Regions from separate parts of the Brevibacillus choshinensis genome, predicted to be linked through region 1. Evidence: riboswitches for the same ligand, from Rfam matches in the RefSeq annotation. Region 1 holds a riboswitch; each other region holds the start of a gene.
What was found. Region 1 has a riboswitch for cobalamin ahead of JNE38_RS26770 (energy-coupling factor ABC transporter permease). Riboswitches for the same ligand answer to the same signal wherever they lie in the genome.
Positions count from the first base shown of each region.

Region 1 (3,733 bases):
ATCATCGCGAGGTAATGAACGAGTCTTAGCGGTTTCCTCACATGATGCTGAAGCAATAAAAGGAGCACCAATTCGCAGAAGCCTCCGCCAGCATAAATCATTCCTTCCCAAATGGGGGCAATGCCATGCTGAAAGACAGGGAGCAAAAGGCTGTAATCTTTTTTGGGCACGTTTCCAAAAGCGACAAAGAAACCCAGTATCGCTACGATGGGAAGCAGGAGTGCTGCCGTAATCCCTAGCGGGGCAATTCCTCCGAAGGCAGCGATGATGCAGATGCCCATCAACACGAGAGCCGTAAACCACTCTGGGGTTCGTGGCAGGTAGTTCACAGTTGTCCATGTTTGTGTATCGATTAGATGTACGAGTGCCATCCCATATATAGAGATCAGGAGCGGAATGAGGATGAGGTAGCTGACAAATTTTCCACTCGTACGCCGTAGCCATTGATGTAAGGATTGCTGGTGAAGACGGTTGTTGATGAATGAGAGAATGCAGGCCCACACAATAAACGGAATGGAGGCTAGCAGGACACTCAGCCATGCATCGCGTTTGGCGGAGCTGAGCAACAGGGGAATGACATTGACGTGGTTGGTGATGCCCACCGTCAGCATCATCGTCATGATCGCCTGACTAATTCCGATTTTCCCGTCCACTTTCATTTAGGTGCATCGTCACCTCCATATTGGCGGTACTGCTAGGATTTGCCTGCCCACTTGGAAATATGTATCAAGGATAAAGGTTACCCGCCCTCTGAAAATATGGTATTCTACTATGAGGTAAAACGGAGTGAGGAGTGCAGCCAAGATGTATCAGCTTATACGCAAGTATCTGTTTCAGCAGGACCCTGAAGAAATTCATGAAAAGACGATTCACGCCCTGAAGCTGGTAGAGGATTCCGCTCCGGGCAAATCTTTATTGAAAATGATCTACCAACTGCGTGACGAGCGCCTGGAGACGAAGCTGTGGGGCCTCAAGTTCCCGAATCCGGTCGGCTTGGCAGCAGGTTTTGACAAAAATGCAGAAGTGTATCACGCGCTTGGTGCACTTGGATTTGGTTTTGTAGAAGTGGGAACCCTGACGCCGCAAGGACAGCCGGGAAATCCCAAGCCGAGACTGTTTCGCTTGGCCGAGCATCAGGCGGTGATTAACCGGATGGGCTTTAACAACCTCGGAGCGTATCTGGCTTCCCAGCATCTGGTGGACTTTGCGTATTCCGACGTGCCGATCGGCATTAACATCGGGAAGAACAAGGTCACGCCGAATGAGGAAGCTCCCAGCGATTACAGCAAATGCCTGGACATGCTGTACGCGTACGGCCATTACTTTGTCATCAACATCAGCTCGCCGAATACTCCGAACTTGCGTGATTTGCAGGAAACGGAGAGCCTGCGCGTACTCATTCGCGCCGTGCGGGAAAAAGCGGCGGAAATGGAAATGCGCGGTGTCAAGAAAAAGCCGATTCTCCTGAAGGTGGCGCCAGACATGTCGGACGAGCAGATGCACGACGTGGTTCACGCAGCCGTGGAGGAAGGCATCTCCGGCATCATCGCCACGAACACGACCTTGTCCCGCGAAGCTGTCGAGGGCCATCCGAAAGCAGACGAAGCTGGCGGCCTCAGCGGCAGACCGCTGACAGAGCGTTCCACGGCTTGGGTGAAGCAGATTTATCAGGAAGTGGGAGACAAAGTACCGATCGTAGGCGTGGGCGGTATTTTCACGGGAGAAGATGCCTATGAGAAGATCCGTGCAGGCGCGAGTCTCGTTCAGGTGTACTCCGGCATGATTTATCAAGGGCCGGGAATCGTGAAGCAAATCAATAAGAAGCTGCTGAAATTGATGGAGCGAGACGGTTTTTCGCACATCGGCGAAGTAGTGGGTGTAGACGCGAAATAACAGCCATGGCAGGTGGAATACCGAGCCGATGATTCCCGCGGGGGTCATCGGCTTTTTTGTTTCTTTCCAATTGTTCTCTTTTTCTGCCTGTTGAAGTATAATGTTGATGGACAATCAGGAATGTCCGAGAATGACATATTGTTGGCATTAGGTGCCTGTATGATGTGTAAGACGCATACGGGGTAACAGGGAATCGGGTGAAAGTCCCGAGCGGTCCCGCCACTGTAACCAGGGAGTTCTCTTTGATAGCAATCCACTCATAGATGTATGGGGAAGGACAGAGAGCGCGCAGATCTGGAAGCCAGGAGACCTACCTATCAGCCACACCTGGGAACCTTCGCGGAAAGGAGAGGTGGATACGAGGCAATATGGCTGAATCGCAGTCTATTGTTTTGTGTACGCAGATCTCATCCAATTTGGGGATGGGATTTTTTTGTTTGGATGAAAAAATGGGGAGGTATGGTCATGAATCGCTCGAGATTAGTGTCCAGCTGTTTGCTGGTTGCGGGTTTTGTCCTCTATTTCATGCTGAATGAACCGCAGACAGGACACGCCATGCATATTATGGAAGGATATTTGCCGCTCTCGTGGGCCTTGTTTTGGTGGGCAGTCTTCCTGCCGTTTTTTATTTTGGGTGTCCGCTCGATCAATAAAATCGTCAAAGAGCATCCGCAAATGAAGCTGCTCTTGGGTGTATCGGGAGCGTTCGCTTTCGTCCTTTCCGCATTGAAAATCCCTTCAGTGACAGGCAGCAGCTCTCACCCGACGGGTACAGGACTCGGAGCGATCATGTTCGGACCGCTCGCGATGTCGGTGCTCGGCAGTATGGTTTTGCTGTTCCAAGCGTTATTGCTGGCACATGGCGGCTTGACCACGCTGGGGGCGAATGCCGTGTCGATGGCAGTCGTGGGCCCGATGGTCGCATATGCAGTCTATCGTCTGATCGCAAAGAGCGGCAAGCAGCGTCTGGCCGTTTTCGCAGCAGCAGCACTGGCGGATTTGGCTACCTATGTCGTGACATCGCTTCAGCTGGCATTGGCATTCCCCGCTGCCAGCGGTGGCGTTCTCGCTTCCTTTGCCAAATTTGCCGGGATATTTGCCATCACACAGGTGCCGCTTGCCATCAGCGAAGGGCTGTTGACCGTACTCGTATGGAACTGGCTGCAAGCCTATAATGCGAATGAATTGGCGCAGCTGCGCTTGCTGAAACGGGAGGAATCGCTGTGAAAAAAGGAATGAACTGGCTGTTACTGCTGGGAGTCGTGGTTCTGGCGGCTATGCCGCTGTTGTTCATCAAGGATTCCGAGTTTGGTGGAGCGGATGGTGCGGCAGAAGAGGCGATCAAAGAGATTGCGCCTTCCTATGAGCCGTGGTTCCAGCCGTTTATTGAGCCGCCAGGAGGCGAGACGGAGAGTCTCCTGTTTGCTGTTCAGGCTGCGCTTGGCGCGGGTGTTGTCGGCTATGCAGTAGGGGTCTACAAGGGCCGTACGGATAAAGCGAAGAAATGAACTGGCAGCAGCTCGATTCTCTATCCTACCAAAACCACCTGAGGCACCTGCCGCCTGCTCACAAGCTGTCATTCGGCGGTGCGCTGCTTTTGCTGGTGTTGACTGGACATTCGTTTGTACAGCTGCTCGTGTTTCTGTGGATGGGGGTGTGGGTGGTTCGATATGCCCGCATCCCGCTCCGGAACCATCTGCTCTTTCTTGTGCTCCCGCTTTCTTTTTTTATAGCGGGATTGCCCGCGCTGCTGTTTGAACTGGCCCGCAGCGGGTCGGGGGCGATTCCAGCCGATGCCCTGATCGCATGGGATGTGGGGGCGTATGTCCTTTTCGTGGCG
Region 1 is NZ_CP069127.1:5,335,719-5,339,451, reverse strand. It holds gene JNE38_RS26780 (GerAB/ArcD/ProY family transporter) at 1-659, opposite strand, end outside; gene JNE38_RS26775 (quinone-dependent dihydroorotate dehydrogenase) at 805-1,893, shown strand; cobalamin riboswitch at 2,026-2,225, shown strand; gene JNE38_RS26770 (energy-coupling factor ABC transporter permease) at 2,359-3,120, shown strand; gene JNE38_RS26765 (energy-coupling factor ABC transporter substrate-binding protein) at 3,117-3,401, shown strand; gene cbiQ (cobalt ECF transporter T component CbiQ) at 3,398-3,733, shown strand, end outside.

Region 2 (3,733 bases), 2.2 Mb from region 1:
GTGATTTTTCGTCCGCATTGATTTTTTTGCAATCGAGGAACTCATTGATGTCCCAACCAAAAATGTTGTAGTAGGCTGCACCGGAACCTTTGCGTTGTCCCATCTGGTCTGCGTAGGAAAAAGCGTCTTCGAGCAGCTTGAGTACCGGCATGATGCCCTTTGCCGCTCCTTCCACTCCCTTGATCGGTTCACCGCGTCCCCGCAGCTTGGACAGATTCACGGCGACACCCCCGCCGATTTTGGACAGCTGCATGCAGGTCCCGAGTATGTAGTTAATCGAGTTGAGAGAATCATCCATCTCCAGCAGGAAGCAAGAGACCATTTCTCCGCGACGGCTTTTCCCTGCGTTTAAAAACGTCGGAGTCGCTGGCTGCAGACGTTGATCCATCATGGAAACCGTCAGGCGCTTAGCCCGTTCAAAATCTCCCTGTGCCAGGGAAAGGGCTACGACGGCTACGCGATCTGGATATTGTTCGAGGTAGGTGGACTTGTCGTCCGTTTTGAGTGCGTAGTCTTTATAAAATTTTGAGACGGCCATGTAAGAGGCGAATTGAAACGACGCTTCCTTTGCCAATCGGAATACTTCATCCACCTGCTCTACCGTGTACTTCTCATACACATTCTCGTAGTAGTCGTTCTGGATGAGATAGTCCATTCTTTCCTTGACGCTGCCAAAGGTCATCGTGCTGGCTTCCACTTCACGAAGGAAGTCCTGTACCGCTTCTTTATCCTTGGCCAATTGGTAAAAACCATCTTCGCCTCGTTGCATGAGTTCGTTGTTCAGTTCAATATGCCGCAATGCTGGCCACCCCGTTCGTAAAATGTTCTACATCTCGGCCGGTACCGGATAATTCAAATTTGGAGATCACCGGAACGCCGTATTGATGGGCGATCGTATCGGCGCTTTTCGCGAAGCTCGTCCCCCAGTTGCGATTGCCGCTAGCCGAGACGCCTTTCATATACCTGTGATTTCGCTGCAAAAACGAAGTGACTTTTTCGGGAACCTGACCAAATCCAGTCGTATATGTAATTAAAACGAACGGTTCCTCAATGGTCATCTGCTCATCAATCTCCACACTCGGAAGATTGAGCTTGTTTACAAATCTTCGAACATTCCCTGTCTTGGAATCGTATGCGATGAGCATAGGTCCCCTCATCCTTTCATCCCTGATGCTGCAAAAGAAAAGCGCATTCGACGGTAAGAATGAAAGTCGAATGCGCAAAAAATCCACTGATCTTTCGACTCGCTTAGGCGAATCGAGCGCTCCGACACCTTTCCTATCTCCCGTAGGTTCCCTAGTGTCATTGGGTAGGCAGGTCTCCTGGCTCTAGGATCGTCACTTCATTTCGCCTTCCCAATCTTGTCGATCAGTGGCACATCTTCGCAAATGGAGCTCCCCTGTCACAGTGGCGGGACCGCGTCGGATTCACACCGACTTCCCTATTAAGTCTGCCAATATTTTGTGGCTAGACACCTATCCGCATCAATATGTAGTTGGTAGAACTTACTTTACATCAAGATATCGTAGCAGTCAATAGAGAGAAGAGAGTTTTAGGAAACAAGATTCCAAGAGAATGTGCAAAACCAGCGGAATCCTGCTTTGTCAAATCTTGTAGAATCAGGGAAAAACAGAAAACCGCCCGCGAGCTTGCGGACGGTGCGCAATTCCATAACGGTAATCCATTTATTGAAGAGTAACGACTTTGGTGATTTGAGGCAGTTCCTCGATCGCCGTAACCACGGAAGGGGTAATTTCTTCATCTGTCACTGAGACAAGCAAAGCGTTTTTCCCTTTCTGCTCCCGAGACACATTCAGCTTGGAAATGTTGATCTCGTGATCTGCCAATTTCCGCGAGACGTCATAAATCACGCCTGGGTAGTCCACATGGTGTACCAAGAGACCGTGTGCTCCTGGCGGGATGCGGCATGCACAGTAATTAATCTCACTGATATACACCTCCCGCCAGTCTTGGGCAAAGGTGTACTTATTGCTGCCTACGCGCAGGACTGCCAGGTGATTGGCATACTCACCCGAGCTGTGGGTTGCAGAAAGCCGCACACCAAAGCCCTCGTTAAGCAGGTGGGCAATTTCATCCTTGTTTTCGTGAGCTAAAATGCTCAGAGAAGCCCCTGCCAGATTTGGTTCAATCCGCTGGATGAGCTTCGCAAGCTCGCGAAGCCCTGCAAGTTTTTCGGTCATGATCAACACTCACTCTCCCAAATTACGTTTCACTTGGTTAGGGAAGGATCCATTCCTCCGGCTCTTTGAGGATGGAAGAATGGTTTTCTGAACGATACCAAGCGGTGAACGGCTGCCCATCTTTCGTATAGTCGATTTTGTAGATGGTGTTTCCTTTCCCGCCACGTTCGAATGGACTTTCGTCTAAGGGTACAGCCGTGACGCCACCCGCAACGATCACACCGCCTTTATCCTGAATCACTTGCTTGATAATAGCCATATGCTCTTGTCCTGTTGTTGACATGCCCTTGAATGCTACAAATCCCAGCAGGAGCGCTCCTGCTAAAAAGGAAACGATCAAGACTTTAGACTTCTTCGCTGGATCCACCGTACTACCCCCGTCAATCTCTCGTTCTATTTGTCCATCAGGGTGACTTGATCAATCGTGCCTCCACCCAAGCAGATTTCTCCGTCGTAAAACACGACGGCTTGCCCAGGTGTCACCGCTTTTTGTGGTTTGTCGAATACAACCTCGACAGTATTGCCTTCCCGCAGATGTACAGTAACGCCTTGATCTGGTTGACGGTAGCGGAATTTGGCCGTACAGCTGAATGTCGGTGCCGGTTTCTTATCGCTGACCCAGCTCACATCGGTTGCGATCAGGCTGGTAGAATAGAGTCGCGGGTGATCCGAGCCTTCTCCCACGATCAGTACATTTCGTTTCAAGTCTTTATCGACAACAAACCAAGGCTGCCCGCTCTTTCCATGACCTCCGCCGATGCCGAGGCCCTGACGCTGTCCCAGCGTATAGTACATCAATCCGTCGTGATGGCCGATTACGGTTCCCTCAACAGTCTCAATGTCGCCCGGTTTGGCAGGCAGGTAGTTTTGCAGGAACTCGCGGAAGTTGCGTTCGCCGATAAAGCAAATACCGGTACTGTCTTTCTTTTTTGCCGTAGCCAATCCCGCTTGTTCCGCAATTTCCCTTACCTTTGCCTTGGGAAGGTGACCAATCGGGAACATGGTGCGGGACAATTGGTCCTGACCCAGAACATTGAGGAAGTAGGTCTGATCCTTGTTGTTATCGACTCCGCGAATCAGCTTGTACTCTCCATCTACTTCCTTCACTTGCGCATAATGGCCGGTCGCGATGTAATCCGCGCCAAGATCCATGACTTTGGACAGCAGTTCTCCAAATTTGATCTCCCGGTTACACATGACGTCCGGGTTTGGGGTGCGCCCCCGTTTATATTCATCCAAAAAATACTGGAATACTTTATCCATGTATTCTTTTTCAAAATTGACTGTGTAGTAAGGAATGCCGATTTGTTCACAGACGCGCCGGACGTCCTGGAAGTCATCTTCCGCCGTGCAGTGGCCGAATTCATCGGTATCATCCCAGTTTTTCATGAAGATGCCGATGACGTCATATCCCTGTTGTTTGAGCAGGTAAGCCGTCACGGAGGAGTCGACGCCGCCGGACATGCCGACTACGACGCGTGTATCTTCTGGTCGTTTCATGGTCTAGCTCCTCTTTTTTCAATTTGTTCCTC
Region 2 is NZ_CP069127.1:3,134,813-3,138,545, forward strand. It holds gene nrdE (class 1b ribonucleoside-diphosphate reductase subunit alpha) at 1-799, opposite strand, end outside; gene nrdI (class Ib ribonucleoside-diphosphate reductase assembly flavoprotein NrdI) at 786-1,145, opposite strand; cobalamin riboswitch at 1,296-1,494, opposite strand; gene JNE38_RS15805 (ACT domain-containing protein) at 1,686-2,201, opposite strand; gene JNE38_RS15810 (hypothetical protein) at 2,239-2,568, opposite strand; gene mnmA (tRNA 2-thiouridine(34) synthase MnmA) at 2,595-3,701, opposite strand.
Region 2: linked by a shared signal. The riboswitch ahead of nrdI (class Ib ribonucleoside-diphosphate reductase assembly flavoprotein NrdI) and the one ahead of JNE38_RS26770 (energy-coupling factor ABC transporter permease) in region 1 are both predicted to bind cobalamin.

Region 3 (3,733 bases), 2.9 Mb from region 1:
TCTCCTTGTAAATAATAATTACGATCTCAGCGGAATTTTTCCAAAATAAGCTGTTTTTTTAAAGCCGAAAGTGGTATTCTCGCATTAGAATATATGGAGAAGGCTAGGTGACGAGAATGTTCCAAGAACGCATTTCGAAGCTGCATGATTTCCTTATCAAGCAAGGGCTTGACGCTGTGTTGATCACCTCTCCCAAGCATGTGTATTACCTGACCGGTTTCTTTACAGATCCTCATGAACGTTTTCTGGGCCTGATCATCCCGGCAACGGGAGAACCATCCCTGATCGTTCCTGCTCTCGACAGGGAAGCAGCAGCCGCGGCTTCTTCCGTCCAAAATATTTTCACCCACACGGATACACAAAATCCTTATGAAGTGTTAAAGCAAACGCTTCCAGGAAATTTGAAGTCATTAGGTATTGAAAAAAGCCATATGACCGTAGAACGCTACGAAGCAATGGGTGAGGTCGTAGGGGCTTCCCGTTACGTAGATGTAGAAGAGCCGTTGCGCGAAATGCGATTGATCAAATCGGCTGACGAAGTAACGCGCATGAAGCATGCCATTCAATTGGTAGAGGATTCTTTGAGCGAAACGCTGAAAAAAGTGAAGCCAGGCGTAACAGAGATGGAGCTCGTAGCGGAATTGGAGTTCCAAATGAAGCGACTGGGTGCAGAGGGTCCCTCCTTTACGTCCATGGTTTTGGCAGGCGAAAAATCCGCTTTGCCGCACGGAAAACCAGGTACGCGAGAAGTGCGAGAAGGCGAAGTTCTGTTGTTTGACATCGGAGTAGAGGCTAACGGTTATGTATCCGATATTACACGTACGTTTGCAATCGGCGAGATCAGTGAGCAGCTCCGCGAAATCTATGAAACGGTGCTGGCGGCCAACGAAGCGGCCATCGCTGAAGTTCGTCCGGGCGTGACGTTCGCTCATCTCGATCAAACTGCGCGAGACGTGATCTCCGCAAAAGGATATGGCGAGTACTTCATGCACCGCCTGGGCCATGGCCTGGGAATGGATGTCCATGAGTATCCTTCCGTCCACGGGCAAAACCAGGAGAAGCTGCGCGCAGGCATGGTATTTACCATCGAGCCGGGCATTTATGTGCCGGGAGTAGGCGGAGTACGCATTGAAGACAACGTGCTCGTGACTGAATCCGGGATAGAAGTCCTGACGCAATTCCCGAAAAAACTGACAGTGATCGGTTCATAGACGAGTACTTAAAAGTGAATAGGTGTTTGATGGTGCTGGCTGAACGGAAGTGTGTTCAACCAGCTTAAAAGGGAAGTCCGGTGAAAATCCGGCGCGGTCCCGCCACTGTAACGAGGAGTTCTTTGCGAGAAACCACTGTTCCGCTGCTGGAATGGGAAGGGAGCAAAGAATGATGAATCGGAGCCAGGAGACCTGCCATGAAACCATGTACAATCGACTCACGCGGATGGGGACGATGTGGAACGTACAGTAGTAGGAATGGAAAAGGCGGACTACCGTCTATTTTATTTGCTTTGCTCTGTCCACATTTGTAAGGCATCTCCCGATTGCGCATGGGAGGTGCTTTTTTGTTTGTACCAGGCTAAGCGCAACATACCGAGACTTGTGCCATTTGGGTGAAAACACCTATGTAGCCAAGTTTCTCAAGCGGGAAAGGGGGGAGTCTAAAAAGATTTTGCCAACAGAGGAAAGAGAAGATATAGTAAAATGGAGATAAAACGTAATCATTACGATTTAAGTGATTGATTCCATGAAACCGACAAAAAAGGAGAGAGAAAACGATGATAAAACCAAGAAAGGGTAAGAATCGTTGGGAAAAAAACGGGTGGGCAGCTATTCTGTGTGGGCTCGTTCTTCTCGTGAGTGCATGCGGTTCTCCGGCATCCTCCGGGCAAGGCTCGCCTAAAACGCAAGGACAAGCGGCAGCATCCTCTACGGATGGAGCTTCACAGCAAGCAGGGGCTGAATTGGTCAAACCTGTGACCCTTCAAAACAATGGCAGGGAAATGAGCTATCCAATAGCGCCGGAAAGAGCCGTCACATTGAATCAGCATGTAACGGAAGTCATGCTGGCGCTTGGGTTGGGAGACAAAATGGTCGGAACCGCCTACCTCGATGATGAGATTCTTCCGGAATTCAAAGAGGCTTATGACCAAATACAGGTACTGTCCGATAAATACCCGAGCAAGGAAGTGTTGATGGCAGCCGAGCCAGATTTCGTATACGCAGGCTGGAAAAGCGGTTTTGGCGACAAGGGAGTAGGCACGATGGAGGAATTGGAGAAGGCGGGGATCAAATCCTACTTGCATGAATCGTCCAACAAGCCAGGGCCGACCGTAGACGATGTCTTTGCAGATATTCACAATATCGGACGTATTTTTCGTGTGGAGAATCGGGCTAACGAGCTGATTGGCGAGATGAAAGCAGAAATGGAACAAACCACGAGCAAACTGGGGACCGTGGAAAAGCCATTGAAGATATTTGTCTATGACAGCGGAGAAGAACAGCCATTCACTGCAGCGAATAATTACATGACTGCTTTGATTCGCATGGCTGGAGGCAAGAACATTTTTGATGATATCCAAAAGGGCTGGGCTGATGTGAGCTGGGAAGAAGTGGTGAATCGCAATCCTGACGTCATCATCATTGTGGACTACGGGGATAAAAGCGTGGAACAAAAGCGTGAGCTGCTTTTAAACAAACGAGAGCTTGCGGATGTATCCGCGATTCAACACAAAAGGCTGATGGTCCTTCCAATGTCAGCGGCTTCGGAAGGTGTTCGTGCACCGATGGCACTACATATCCTAGCAGAAGGTCTGTATCCGGAGAAATTCAAGAAATGAGAGCGGTCAAAGCCCAAAAAGCAGTGGCAGTAGCTACCGAATGGGCAGGCCGAGGGGGGATGAGATTTGAATAAGACGAGCTTATCTGTGCTACTTCTCGGATTGATCCTAGCGCTCCTTGCTTCCATCACGCTAGCCATCACACTAGGCTCTGTGGATGTTCTTCCGGGTACCGTCTGGGGAATCGCGCTGTCTCAGGTTCCGATTGCAGGGGAATGGGTACACGTGGATTGGACCCGTGCTGAGCAAACCATCATCTGGGATATTCGCACTCCCCGCGTCCTGCTGGCTGCCATCGTAGGCGCAGGGCTGTCAGTGGTAGGAGTCGCGATCCAATCATTAGTCCGCAATTCGCTGGCAGATCCGTACATTTTAGGCGTTTCCTCCGGAGCTTCCGTTGGGGCCACTCTGGTCATTCTCTTCGGGGCCTTTAGCATGTACGGTCAGTACGCATTGTCTATGGGAGCTTTTCTCGGTTCGCTGTTCTCAATCCTGATGATCTTTTCGCTTTCTCGGATGGGTTGTCAAAATTCGACGGTCCGGTTGCTCATGGCAGGGATCGCTGTCTCCGCTATTCTTTCGGCAATCACGAGCCTGATCATTTTTTCGGCTCCGAACGAGCACGGGATACGCTCTGTTCTGTTCTGGATGAGCGGAAGCCTGGCAGGAGCAAAGTGGGAATATTTGACCATTCCTTCCCTGATCGTCCTCCTGTGTCTCGTGGTTTTACTCGCGCATTACCGCTCGCTCAATGCCATGCTGATGGGCGAGGAGTCGGCGAGCACACTCGGGGTGAACACTGTGCGATTTCGCAAGCTACTCCTCGTCATCTCGGCCCTTTTGACAGGCTTCATCGTAGCCATCAGCGGCGCCATCGGATTTGTAGGTCTGATGATGCCC
Region 3 is NZ_CP069127.1:2,084,353-2,088,085, forward strand. It holds gene JNE38_RS10655 (M24 family metallopeptidase) at 117-1,211, shown strand; cobalamin riboswitch at 1,225-1,425, shown strand; gene JNE38_RS10660 (ABC transporter substrate-binding protein) at 1,772-2,833, shown strand; gene JNE38_RS10665 (FecCD family ABC transporter permease) at 2,900-3,733, shown strand, end outside.
Region 3: linked by a shared signal. The riboswitch ahead of JNE38_RS10660 (ABC transporter substrate-binding protein) and the one ahead of JNE38_RS26770 (energy-coupling factor ABC transporter permease) in region 1 are both predicted to bind cobalamin.